Regions from separate parts of the Oceanobacillus sp. MO10714A genome, predicted to be linked through region 2. Evidence: riboswitches for the same ligand, from Rfam matches in the RefSeq annotation. Region 2 holds a riboswitch; the other holds the start of a gene.

Region 1 (5,485 bases), on a different contig from region 2:
GCTGTTTCAAATTGAGTTTAATTAATTCATCCATCATATTTACAATAACTTTTCCGGTAACAAGTTGAATTCCTAATGAAATAATCTCTTCCTTCTTTTGTCTGCCTCGATAACTTACTTTAAAGTTCGCGAGTAACCATGGGTAAAGAGGTGTATTTTTATCGGTATTCACTTCTTGGAAGAGCAATGTATACTTTTCGTGATGTGTGACATGGTTGAATATCTGTTGCAGCCTGGGACTGCCTATATCAATCCATTCCCCTTGTTGATCTCGTTTTTCCGGGTTCGTAATGAGTGTGAGCGTCATTGGTACTCCTTTTTGCCCAAGGCTTTGCATATAATGCCAATAGAATGGACGATTCATTAATACTTTATCCAATTCCTCTGTTAACTCTACTTGTAAGACACCATTTTCTTTATTCAAAAGCTTACATTGATATGCACTGAAAAAGTCGATCATAAATTGTTCGATGTTTACGATTGCCATTTTATTCACCTACACTTTTTTCATTCATGTCATCAGCCAATTTATGGACGATGGATGCTAAGTTCTCAAGTTTAATCTCTGCTTCTCCTAATGAGTCGGACTCTCTGTAAATGGTCTCTATTTCCTGTTCCATATCTTGAATATTCAAATCAGAGAGAATTGCATCAAGCTCGCCGATCACGTTTTCAAATAGTCTTATCTTCTCATATAGTACATTTAAAATATGTTCCTCAATCGTTTGCTTAACAGCAAGATTGTATACCTTCACATCATTTTCCTGACCAAACCGATGGATTCGACCAATCCGTTGTTCAATTTTCATTGGATTCCATGGTAAATCATAGTTAATCATATGGTGGCAAAACTGCAGGTTGATACCCTCAGCTCCTGCTTCGGTAGCAATTAATACTTGTGCTTTTCCTTTAAAAAGCTGTAGCATCCAATCTTTCTTACTACGGTTAAAGCCGCCCCGAAATGGTACAGAACTAATCCCGTGCTGCTGCAGAATCCATTGTAAATACAATTGGGTTGCCCGGTATTCCGTGAAGATAATTACTTTTTCATTGCCAATTTGTTCAATTAATTCAACTGTTTTTAATGCTTTTGAATGGGCTGGCAATTCATTGATTTTTTGAATGATGGAATGGATTTCTTCATCTGGGGTGTTTGTTTCTTGTAATTTCTGAAGTGACAGAAAACAAGCCTCTCTAGAAGAACAGATCTCTCGCAGTAATGTAATCTTTGTAAATATATCTTGCCCTCGTTGCATATTATTTAACTGTTGATAGACTTCTGTTTCTTCCTTTGTAAAATCAACGAGAATGGTTTCGATAACCCGGTTCGATGGTTTTAAATTTGTATTTTCCCTCGTATTACGGATCATGACCCGTTCAATAAGTTGTTTCAGATAGGCGTCAGCTTCTTGTTTTCCCTTATTTCCGGAATATTTCTCTTTAAACGAGGCAACATCTCCTAGATGACCCGGTTTTAAAATCGAAATAAGGTTGAATATCTCCATTAAATCATTTTGAATTGGCGTAGCAGTCAACAGCAGGCAATACTTCTTTTTAATCTGCCGTACAAATTGATAATTTTTCGTCTGATGGTTTTTAAGTTTATGCGCCTCATCAATTAAAACGAAGTCATACTCATTTGCTAGAATCACTTCTTGGTGTGGAGTTCGTTTAGCAGTATCAAGGGAAGAAACTAGAATAGTATTGCCTTCCCAGTTATGATGTTTCCGGTGACTGACAGCAGGTATATAGAATTTCGTATTCAATTCATTCACCCATTGGTTCACAAGGGAGGCAGGAACAAGGATTAATGCATTTTTAACGAGACCCCGCAACATATATTCTTTTAAAATCAACCCTGCTTCAATAGTTTTTCCTAAACCAACCTCATCAGCAAGTATAACCCTGCCATTCATTTTTTCGATTGCTTCTAGAGCTGTTTCCAGCTGATGGTCAAGAAAAGACATATGCGGTAAAAAATCCAAACTTCTTAACCCGTGAAAAGAAGGGACGATCCTTGCCTGTTCTGCCTGATAGGCGAGCGAAAACAACTGAAAGGAACTAAACGGGCCATCACTGTCAAGCCGTTCCTCTAATTCTTTTATAAAAGTCTGATTACGATTCAAATGTACCAAATCCATATGTTACACCCCGAGTATCTAAATAAAATTTGGATTTCACTATACCTTTTTTAAATATTATGGTATATTCAATGCAAAGGTAGAGGATTTCTTATGATAGACTTAGTTTTACCATTATAAAAAAATATATGCTGTGGATGAAGATAAGGGGAGAGCTTACATGATCTTAATGTAACGCCGAAGGAGCAAGCTTAAGACGAATCTCTCAGGCAAAAAGACTCTTATCGGACACAACTCTGGAGAGCGTTTACATATCGTAAACCACCCAAGAAGCAAGTAGGAACGGAAGGGAAACCTGGCATGTTCTTACGCAACTTTCTGGTAGAAGGACAGAGATTTCTTACACATAAGGAAATCTCTGTCTTTTTATATTGTTAATGTCAGAATATAAAATCTTTTATTGACTTCAGAGGGAGTGATGGAGATGGAACCATTAAAACGTACGCCGATTTTTTCGGAGTATGAAAAGTATGGGGCGAAAACGATTGATTTTGGAGGTTGGGATTTACCTGTACAGTTTTCGGGGATTAAAGAAGAACATAACGCAACTAGAACAAGCGCAGGCCTATTTGATGTGTCCCATATGGGAGAAATTATTGTAAAAGGAAGTAAGGCGGTAGCATTTCTTCAAACGATGACGACGAATGACATAAGTAAGCTGGAACCGAAGAAAGCACAATACACATTTCTTTGTAACGAGAACGGTGGAGTAGTTGATGATTTACTCATCTACATGCTAGGAGAGGACCATTACATGCTCGTCGTTAACGCTGCTAATACTGAAAAAGATTTAAAGTGGTTAAAGAAACATAATAATTATGCATCAAATGAAGTTGCGATTGTTGATGAATCGGAACGATATAGTCTTCTAGCCATTCAGGGACCGAAAGCAGAAGCTATTTTACAAGAACTTACCGACACAAACCTAGCTGCAATTAAAGCCTTTCGATTTGAAATGCATGTTGCAATTCATGGGATTGAACAAGGGACGATAGTCTCCCGTTCAGGTTATACGGGTGAAGATGGTTTTGAAATTTATGTTGCGCCTGAAGAGGCAGGAAAGCTTTGGAATCTTATCTTAGAGACTGGGAAAGAAGCAGGAATTGTACCAGCTGGTCTCGGGGCTCGAGATACACTGCGCTTTGAAGCAAACTTGCCGTTATATGGGCAGGAACTTTCCGAAACAATTACGCCTATTGAAGCAGGTTTGACTTTTGCGGTTAAAGTTGCTAAAGAAGCTAATTTCATTGGGAAGGATGTCTTAAAAGAACAGGTTGAAAATGGACCGAAAAGAAAAATTGTCGGTCTAGAAATGATAGACAAAGGGATCCCGAGAACCGATTATGAAGTTCTATCTGAAGACGGAGAAAAAGTAATCGGACATATCACGACAGGAACACAATCACCGACTTTAAAGAAAAATATTGGCCGTGCATTACTTGACACGGATTATACAGAAATTGGAACAGAACTGTTGATTCAAGTAAGGAAACGGCAACTGAAAGCGAAAGTAGTACCTACACCATTTTATAAAAGAGATAATTAGGAGGGATTGGAGATGGGATTTCGCTATTTACCAATGACGGAATCAGATAAATTAGAAATGCTTGATGTAATCGGTATTGATTCAACAGATGAACTGTTTTCGGACATTCCAGAGGAAATTCGTTTCAAAGGGGAACTGAACGTAAAGCCTACTAAAAATGAATATGAACTAATGAAAGAATTAACTGCCATGTCCAATAAAAACGTAAATCTAAAGGATTATACGTCTTATTTGGGAGCAGGGGTCTATGATCATTATATACCTTCTGTTGTAGACCATGTCATCAGTCGTTCCGAGTTTTATACTGCATATACACCATACCAGCCGGAGATATCCCAAGGGGAACTGCAAGCGATTTTTGAGTTTCAGACAATGATTGCTGAATTAACCGGCCAACCGATTGCCAATTCCTCTATGTATGATGGTGCGACAGCGTTAGGTGAAGCAGTTAATTTAACTGCCGCCCATACAAAAAGAAAAAAAGTACTCGTTTCAAACGCAATTCATCCTGAATCACGGGAAGTAGTGAAGACATATGCTACCGGCCAACATGTGGAGGTTGTTGAGATAGATCATAAAGATGGTTTAACGGATCTAGAAGCACTTGAAAGAGAACTCGATGATGATGTAGCTGGTGTCGTCATCCAATATCCGAACTTCTTTGGTCAAGTAGAGCCTTTAGCAAAGGTACGTGAATTGCTCAATTCCAATAAAAAAGCAATGATGGTCGTTTCTAGTAATCCACTTGCGCTCGGATACTTGACACCACCTGGTGAATTCGGAGCAGATATCGTCGTCGGGGATACGCAAGTGTTTGGCATACCAGCCCAGTTTGGCGGCCCGCATTGTGGATATTTTGCAACGACGAAAAAGTTAATGCGAAAAATTCCAGGACGTCTTGTCGGACAGACAACAGACGAAGATGGTGTCCGTGGATTTGTACTTACACTTCAGGCAAGGGAGCAGCATATCCGAAGGGATAAAGCAACGTCAAATATTTGCTCGAACCAAGCACTGAATGCGCTAGCTAGTTCGGTTGCAATGAGTTCAATTGGAAAGCATGGTTTGAAGAAAATGGCAAAACTAAATATGAAAAAAGCTCGCTATGCCAAGCAACAATTCGCTGAGATAGGAATTCCTGTCTTATTTGATCAACCATTCTTTAACGAGTTTGTCATCCAGCTGAACAAAACGGTAAGCGAAGTGAACGAGGCATTACTTACCAAAGGGATTGTCGGCGGATATGATTTGGGACGAGATTACCCAGAATTAGAAAATTGTATGTTGGTTGCCGTAACGGAAATCCGTTCCAAAGAAGAGATTGATCAATTGATTAAGGAAGTGAGGGATATCAATGGCTAAGAATGAATTTCCATTAATCTTTGAACGCAGTAAAAAGGAGCGAACAAGTTATAGCTTACCGGATCTTGATGTACCAGATATCGATTTGGATGCGGAATTTGAAACGCCGTATGTCCGGAAGACTGCTCCGGAATTACCTGAAGTAAGTGAACTCGAAATTATGCGGCATTATACAGGATTATCGAATCGGAACTATGGAGTGGATTCCGGGTTTTATCCGCTTGGTTCATGTACCATGAAATATAACCCGAAAATTAATGAAGATGTAGCGCGGCTCCCGGGATTTACCCATATCCACCCATATCAAGATCCGAAAACCGTACAAGGTGCACTTGAAATGATGTATGATTTGCAAACCTCACTTAAAGAAATTACTGGAATGCATGAAGTATCTTTACAATCGGCAGCTGGAGCACAGGGCGAATGGGCCGCGTTA
Region 2 (5,485 bases):
CCAAATCCAAGAATCAACAAAGCTAATGCTTTAAAGTTTCGGTCGATATGCAATTTATTGATCATAGCAACACCGAACATTTCAAATATACCTGCCAAAATTAACGAAGTCCATGCCATTAGGATTCACCGCCTTCCCTAACGTTATCCGGTGTCACTAATTTCAAACCAACGACACCTGCTAATAAAATAAGAATTAATATTACTTTCTCTAACCCGAATGGTTCTCCAAAGAATACTATCTCAGAAAAAACGGTTCCCGCTGTTCCTAAACCGACAAAAACCGCATAGACCGTACCAACCGGGAGTTTCCTTCCAGCCATAATCATTAAATAGAAGCTGATATAGATGGCGACAACCGTTCCAGCCCAAGTCCAAAAATCTTGTGCGTGTTTTAAACCAATCACCCAAAAAACTTCAAAGAAAGCAGCAATAATCACTTTCATCCATTCTTTATTCAATTGTATTGCACCTCCAAAATAAGAATTTCCGAAAAACAAAAAAGCCTGGGAGAAACTGTGAAAATACAGTATCTCCCAGGCTTTTATCCTTCCGTGGCACAGCAAAGCTGCGAGTTTTCTCTCGGTCTCAGACCAACAAAGTTGCGGAACCCTAGAAAACATTCAACTTATGCAATTACTTTTTACTATACAGGAGTAGGAGCGATTTTTCAAGAGAAGGGGATTTAATTATTGAGTCAAGTTTTCACATTGGAATAATCTAGTCCTTACCAAGTATACTAAAGGGTAATGACAAGCTATAAAAGGAGAGCTTATGACGAATTTATTTAATTTCAACTTGGAGAACACGTACGCGGAACTCCCTGAAACTTTTTATCAAAAATTGAGGCCGAACCCGGTGGCGAATCCTCAACTTGTTTTTTATAATGAGGAACTTGGAAAAGCACTTGGTCTCAATAATGAAGAAATGCAAAGTGATGAAGCAATCGCTATTTATGGGGGAAATGCTCTCCCGCCAAATGCGATACCGCTAGCTCAAAGTTATGCCGGTCACCAATTCGGTCATTTCACGATGCTCGGTGATGGACGTGCGGTACTGCTTGGGGAACAAGTGACACCTGACTCCAAACGCTTCGATATCCAGCTGAAGGGTGCAGGGAGGACAGCCTATTCCCGTGGTGGTGATGGCCGGGCTGCACTTGGGCCAATGATTAGGGAGTACATGGTTAGTGAAGCGATGCATGGCTTAAATATCCCTACTACAAGGGGCCTTGCTGTAGTGACGACAGGGGAAGGGATTCGCCGGGAGACGATACTCCCGGGTGCGATTTTGACGAGGGTGGCTTCCAGTCATATTCGGGTAGGTACATTTCAATTTGCAGCCCACTTCTGTGAAATAGATGAACTTGTGCAACTTACTGATTATACAATTGAGCGGCATGATCCAGAAGTAAAACATGCGGAAAATCCGTACCTCGCTTTTTTGAGAAACGTGTTGGATCGGCAGGCGCAATTAGTCGCGAAATGGCAGCTCGTCGGGTTTATTCATGGCGTGATGAATACCGATAATATGACGATCAGCGGTGAAACAATTGATTATGGTCCATGTGCTTTCATGGATGCGTATCATCAGGATATTGTATTCAGTTCGATTGATGTGAATGGGCGTTATGCCTACCGGAATCAGCCGAGCATTGCCGCATGGAATCTGGCGCGCTTTGCAGAGACACTGCTTCCTTTACTCGGAAGGAGCAAGGAAGAACCCTTGAAATATGCGCAAGAAGCTATTTCAGAATTTGGTCCTTTATATAAGAAATATTGGCTGGAAGGGATGCGACAGAAACTCGGGATATTTGGTGAAAGAGAAGGGGATGAAGCCCTCATTGAAGAATTGCTCACGTTGATGCAACATTATCATGCCGATTATACGAATACGTTCTTAGCGTTAACTTATGGCAAAGAAGAAGATTTTCCGCTTGGACGTATGGATGAATTTAAAAAGTGGAAAATCAAATGGCAGGAAAGGATCAAAATACAAAGCGAGACGCAGGAAGCAAGCAACAAGCTTATGTATGAGCATAATCCAGCATTGATTCCGAGAAATAAGTGGGTAGAGGACGCCATCGAAGCGGCTGTTCAAAAGGAAGATTATACGCCAGCAGAAGAATTAATTCATCTCTTGAAAAATCCCTTTGCCCATACAGATGAACAGAAGGAATTTGCGAAAAGAAATTATGACACCGGAACTTCTTATCAAACATTTTGCGGGACGTAAAAAAGAGAAAGAAACGTAATAATGAAGCGCGTTTCTTTCTCTTTTTTATCACATTCTCCTTACAACGCATAATTTCTTCTTCCATCCATAAAAGGAGTCCCATTAGACTATCGCTTTAGCTGCTTCCATTGCTGATAAGCTTCCTTTAAACGAATCTGGTTCGATAATAATATTCAAAAAGTCCACCCTTTCGAAACAACTACAATAATGTGAATACATTATATAAGAGACGGTCTATAATGGGAAAGACCATTATTGAAAAACTTTAAAAAATCCCTGTTTATCCATTGAAAAAATAATTTAATTCTGATAAGATAACATCAACAATTGAAACGTTATGTGTAACTGGCGAAACGCGGAGACCACCGCGGGGGAGCACATAATGAAATCATGTCGATCGCCTGGGCAGAGGTAAGGGATTTTTAACTCCTTGCCTTTTTATGTTTAAGGAGGCGACTTGAATGAATAGAATATTCAAAAGCGACGAATGTTATGGGTGACACTATAACGGGAGCGGCTTCTGGAGAGAATGCATATGCATCGCCGAAGGGTTCAAAATCTCAGGCAAAAGGACAGAAGAACAACAAAGGTTTATTTGTTGTTTTCTAGATCTTTCTGAGATTGGGGTTTTTTCCAGTCTCTTTTTATGTTTCTAGGCTGCGTTGTGGAGATTAGAAAGAAAAGTAAGAGTAAAAAGGAGAAAGAGTAGAGAGATGACAACAATAACTTTAGACAAAACAAAAAGAATTAAAACGTTGAATCATATTGCTGAGGTAGGCCTCGCAATATTTAATGAAGAAGATTACACGATTGATAATGAAGCAAATGATCCGGATGCAATTGTTGTCCGGAGTTATCCGATGCACAACATGGCATTCGGTGGAAATTTAAAAGCTATCGCACGTGCTGGCGCGGGTGTGAATAATATTCCCGTTGATACTTGTTCCAATCAAGGTATTGTTGTATTCAATACTCCTGGGGCAAATGCGAATGCCGTAAAAGAACTCGTGCTTACTTCTATTATGGCATCCTCTCGTAACCTGTTTAACGGAGTCGATTGGGTGAAAGATTTAAAAGGCAAAGGGGAAGAAGTACCGCAGCTCGTTGAACAAGGGAAAAAGCAATTTGTCGGACGTGAGGCGAAAGGGAAGAAGCTAGGCGTCATTGGACTTGGTGCAATTGGAGCGATGGTTGCTAATGATGCACTGAATCTTGATATGGATGTTATTGGGTTTGACCCGTATATTTCTGTTGATACGGCTTGGGAACTATCCCGGAATATTAAGCGTGCGATGTCTCTTGGAGATGTATTTGAACAGGCGGATTTTATCACAATTCATGTTCCCCTTACAAATGAGACAGCAGGTATGCTAAATAGGGAAGCTTTTGAACAGATGAAGCCAGGCGTCCATATTCTGAACTTCTCGCGTGGCGGGCTTGTCGATGAAGATGCGCTTGAAGTGGCTCTGGAGAAGGGCCGTGTCGGTAAATACATTACTGATTTCCCTAATGATCGCTTACTTCATATGGAAAATGCGATAACATTACCCCATCTTGGTGCGTCAACGATTGAATCAGAGGAAAATTGTGCACGAATGGCAACTCGCCAGGTGAGAGATTTCCTAGAGACAGGTAATATTAAAAACGCGGTGAACTTCCCGAATGCGTTTCTTCCTTATACAGGAAAGCGCCGGGTTACGGTTTTCCATCATAATGTACCGAATATGCTCGGCCAAATTAGTGCGATTATTTCTAAAAGGGGTCTAAATATTGCGGCAATGATTAACAAAAGCCGTGGTGACTTGGCATATACGATGATTGATATTGACGAGAAAGTGAACGGGGACGTCATTCCAGGAATGGAAGCCGAAATTAATACAATCGAGGATGTAATCCGAATTCGCACAATCTAATCCAAATGGGACAGAGGCTCTGTCCCATTTTTTCGTTGTAAAGGAAAATTTTAAACAAGATGTTGTGAGAGATTCTAGCGCTTATGTCCGTTCTGACTCTTATCAATCAAAATCAATATGGAAAGCATGAAAACCAGCTGGAATGTGTTAGTTTTTCCAGCCGGTTTCATTATTTTTTGTCCTTTCTTTCATCTGTAATTACGCGATACGGGCGCATCATGTCATAATCTTCATGTTCGAGGATGTGGCAATGCCAGACGTATTCACCGGTATAGGGACCGAAATTTGCAATCACGCGGGTCATCGTTCCAGCGGGTACTTCAATTGTATCTTTCCAACTGCGATTATTCGCAAGAGGAGCTTGTGGTGCTCCTGTAAACAAAAGGGTCCCATCTTCATTGAATCGTTCAAGATCAAAGGTCTGATGATCCAGCACTTGAAATTGAATAAGATGAATATGGATTGGATGGGAGAAGTTGGTTGTGTTTATGAATGCCCAAATCTCTGTCGAATCTAACTGTGGATTTTCCGTAACTGGATCATGCCATTTCAGATTATTTAAAAGCAGTAAAGGACGATCATATTCATCAGTGGAACCAACTAGTTTTAAATAACGGACCGTCTTAATTTCATCTTGTTTTAAGGAAGGGACATAGGAAAGGTTAACAGGTAAATTACTCGTATCTTTACTTTTTAGCTTTTCTGTAACCCGGAATTGCATAATTTCTCCCATTCCGTCAGCTGGATCAGCACCTGGTCCAAGATTATTTTTTAGTATAATCGTTTGGCCTTCTAATTCCGAAAAATCGATGATGACATCGATACGCTCGGCAGGCTGCAGCCCGATTTCTTCCATTTCGACGCGTTTTCTAAGCAGCCCGCCATCTGAGCCGATTTGATGTAAAACCTCTCCATTATCAAGCGACAGCCGGTAACCTCTCGTGTTGGAGCCATTTAAAATACGGAAACGGTATTTCCGAGGTTCTACTTCCAAATATGGCCAAATTTTTCCGTTTACAACAATTGTATCTCCTAAAAATGCTGGCACAATGGAAGGGTTCGGTAAATTGGGATCAGCGTCATTTGGTTGCGCTGGGTAGGATAAGGAGCCGTCTGGATGGAAGCTCCGATCGACAATCATTAATGGAATTTCGTAGTCACCACTTGGGAGGTTTAGGGATGCTTCATGTTTATCCCGTAAAATGTACATTCCGGCAAGCCCGGCATATACATTGAGCCTTGTCAGTCCCATTGCATGATCGTGATACCAAAGTAAGCTGCTGCGCTGATGGTTTGGATAATGAAACGTCCGTTGTGTAAATGTTGGCCCTGTAACTT

Evidence for each region. Region 2 has a riboswitch for glycine ahead of SPD53_RS05095 (phosphoglycerate dehydrogenase). Riboswitches for the same ligand answer to the same signal wherever they lie in the genome.
Region 1: linked by a shared signal. The riboswitch ahead of gcvT (glycine cleavage system aminomethyltransferase GcvT) and the one ahead of SPD53_RS05095 (phosphoglycerate dehydrogenase) in region 2 are both predicted to bind glycine.

The regions. Positions count from the first base shown of each region.
Region 1 covers NZ_JAXHDC010000001.1:198,549-204,033, forward strand. The annotation lists gene SPD53_RS01070 (YqhG family protein) at 1-487, opposite strand, end outside; gene SPD53_RS01075 (DEAD/DEAH box helicase) at 489-2,141, opposite strand; glycine riboswitch at 2,279-2,372, shown strand; gene gcvT (glycine cleavage system aminomethyltransferase GcvT) at 2,566-3,687, shown strand; gene gcvPA (aminomethyl-transferring glycine dehydrogenase subunit GcvPA) at 3,700-5,049, shown strand; gene gcvPB (aminomethyl-transferring glycine dehydrogenase subunit GcvPB) at 5,042-5,485, shown strand, end outside.
Region 2 covers NZ_JAXHDC010000004.1:66,622-72,106, reverse strand. The annotation lists gene SPD53_RS05110 (DMT family transporter) at 1-119, opposite strand, end outside; gene SPD53_RS05105 (DMT family transporter) at 119-460, opposite strand; guanidine-I (ykkC/yxkD leader) riboswitch at 531-626, opposite strand; gene SPD53_RS05100 (protein adenylyltransferase SelO) at 774-2,234, shown strand; ZMP/ZTP riboswitch at 2,566-2,648, shown strand; glycine riboswitch at 2,745-2,820, shown strand; gene SPD53_RS05095 (phosphoglycerate dehydrogenase) at 2,948-4,147, shown strand; gene SPD53_RS05090 (multicopper oxidase family protein) at 4,317-5,485, opposite strand, start outside.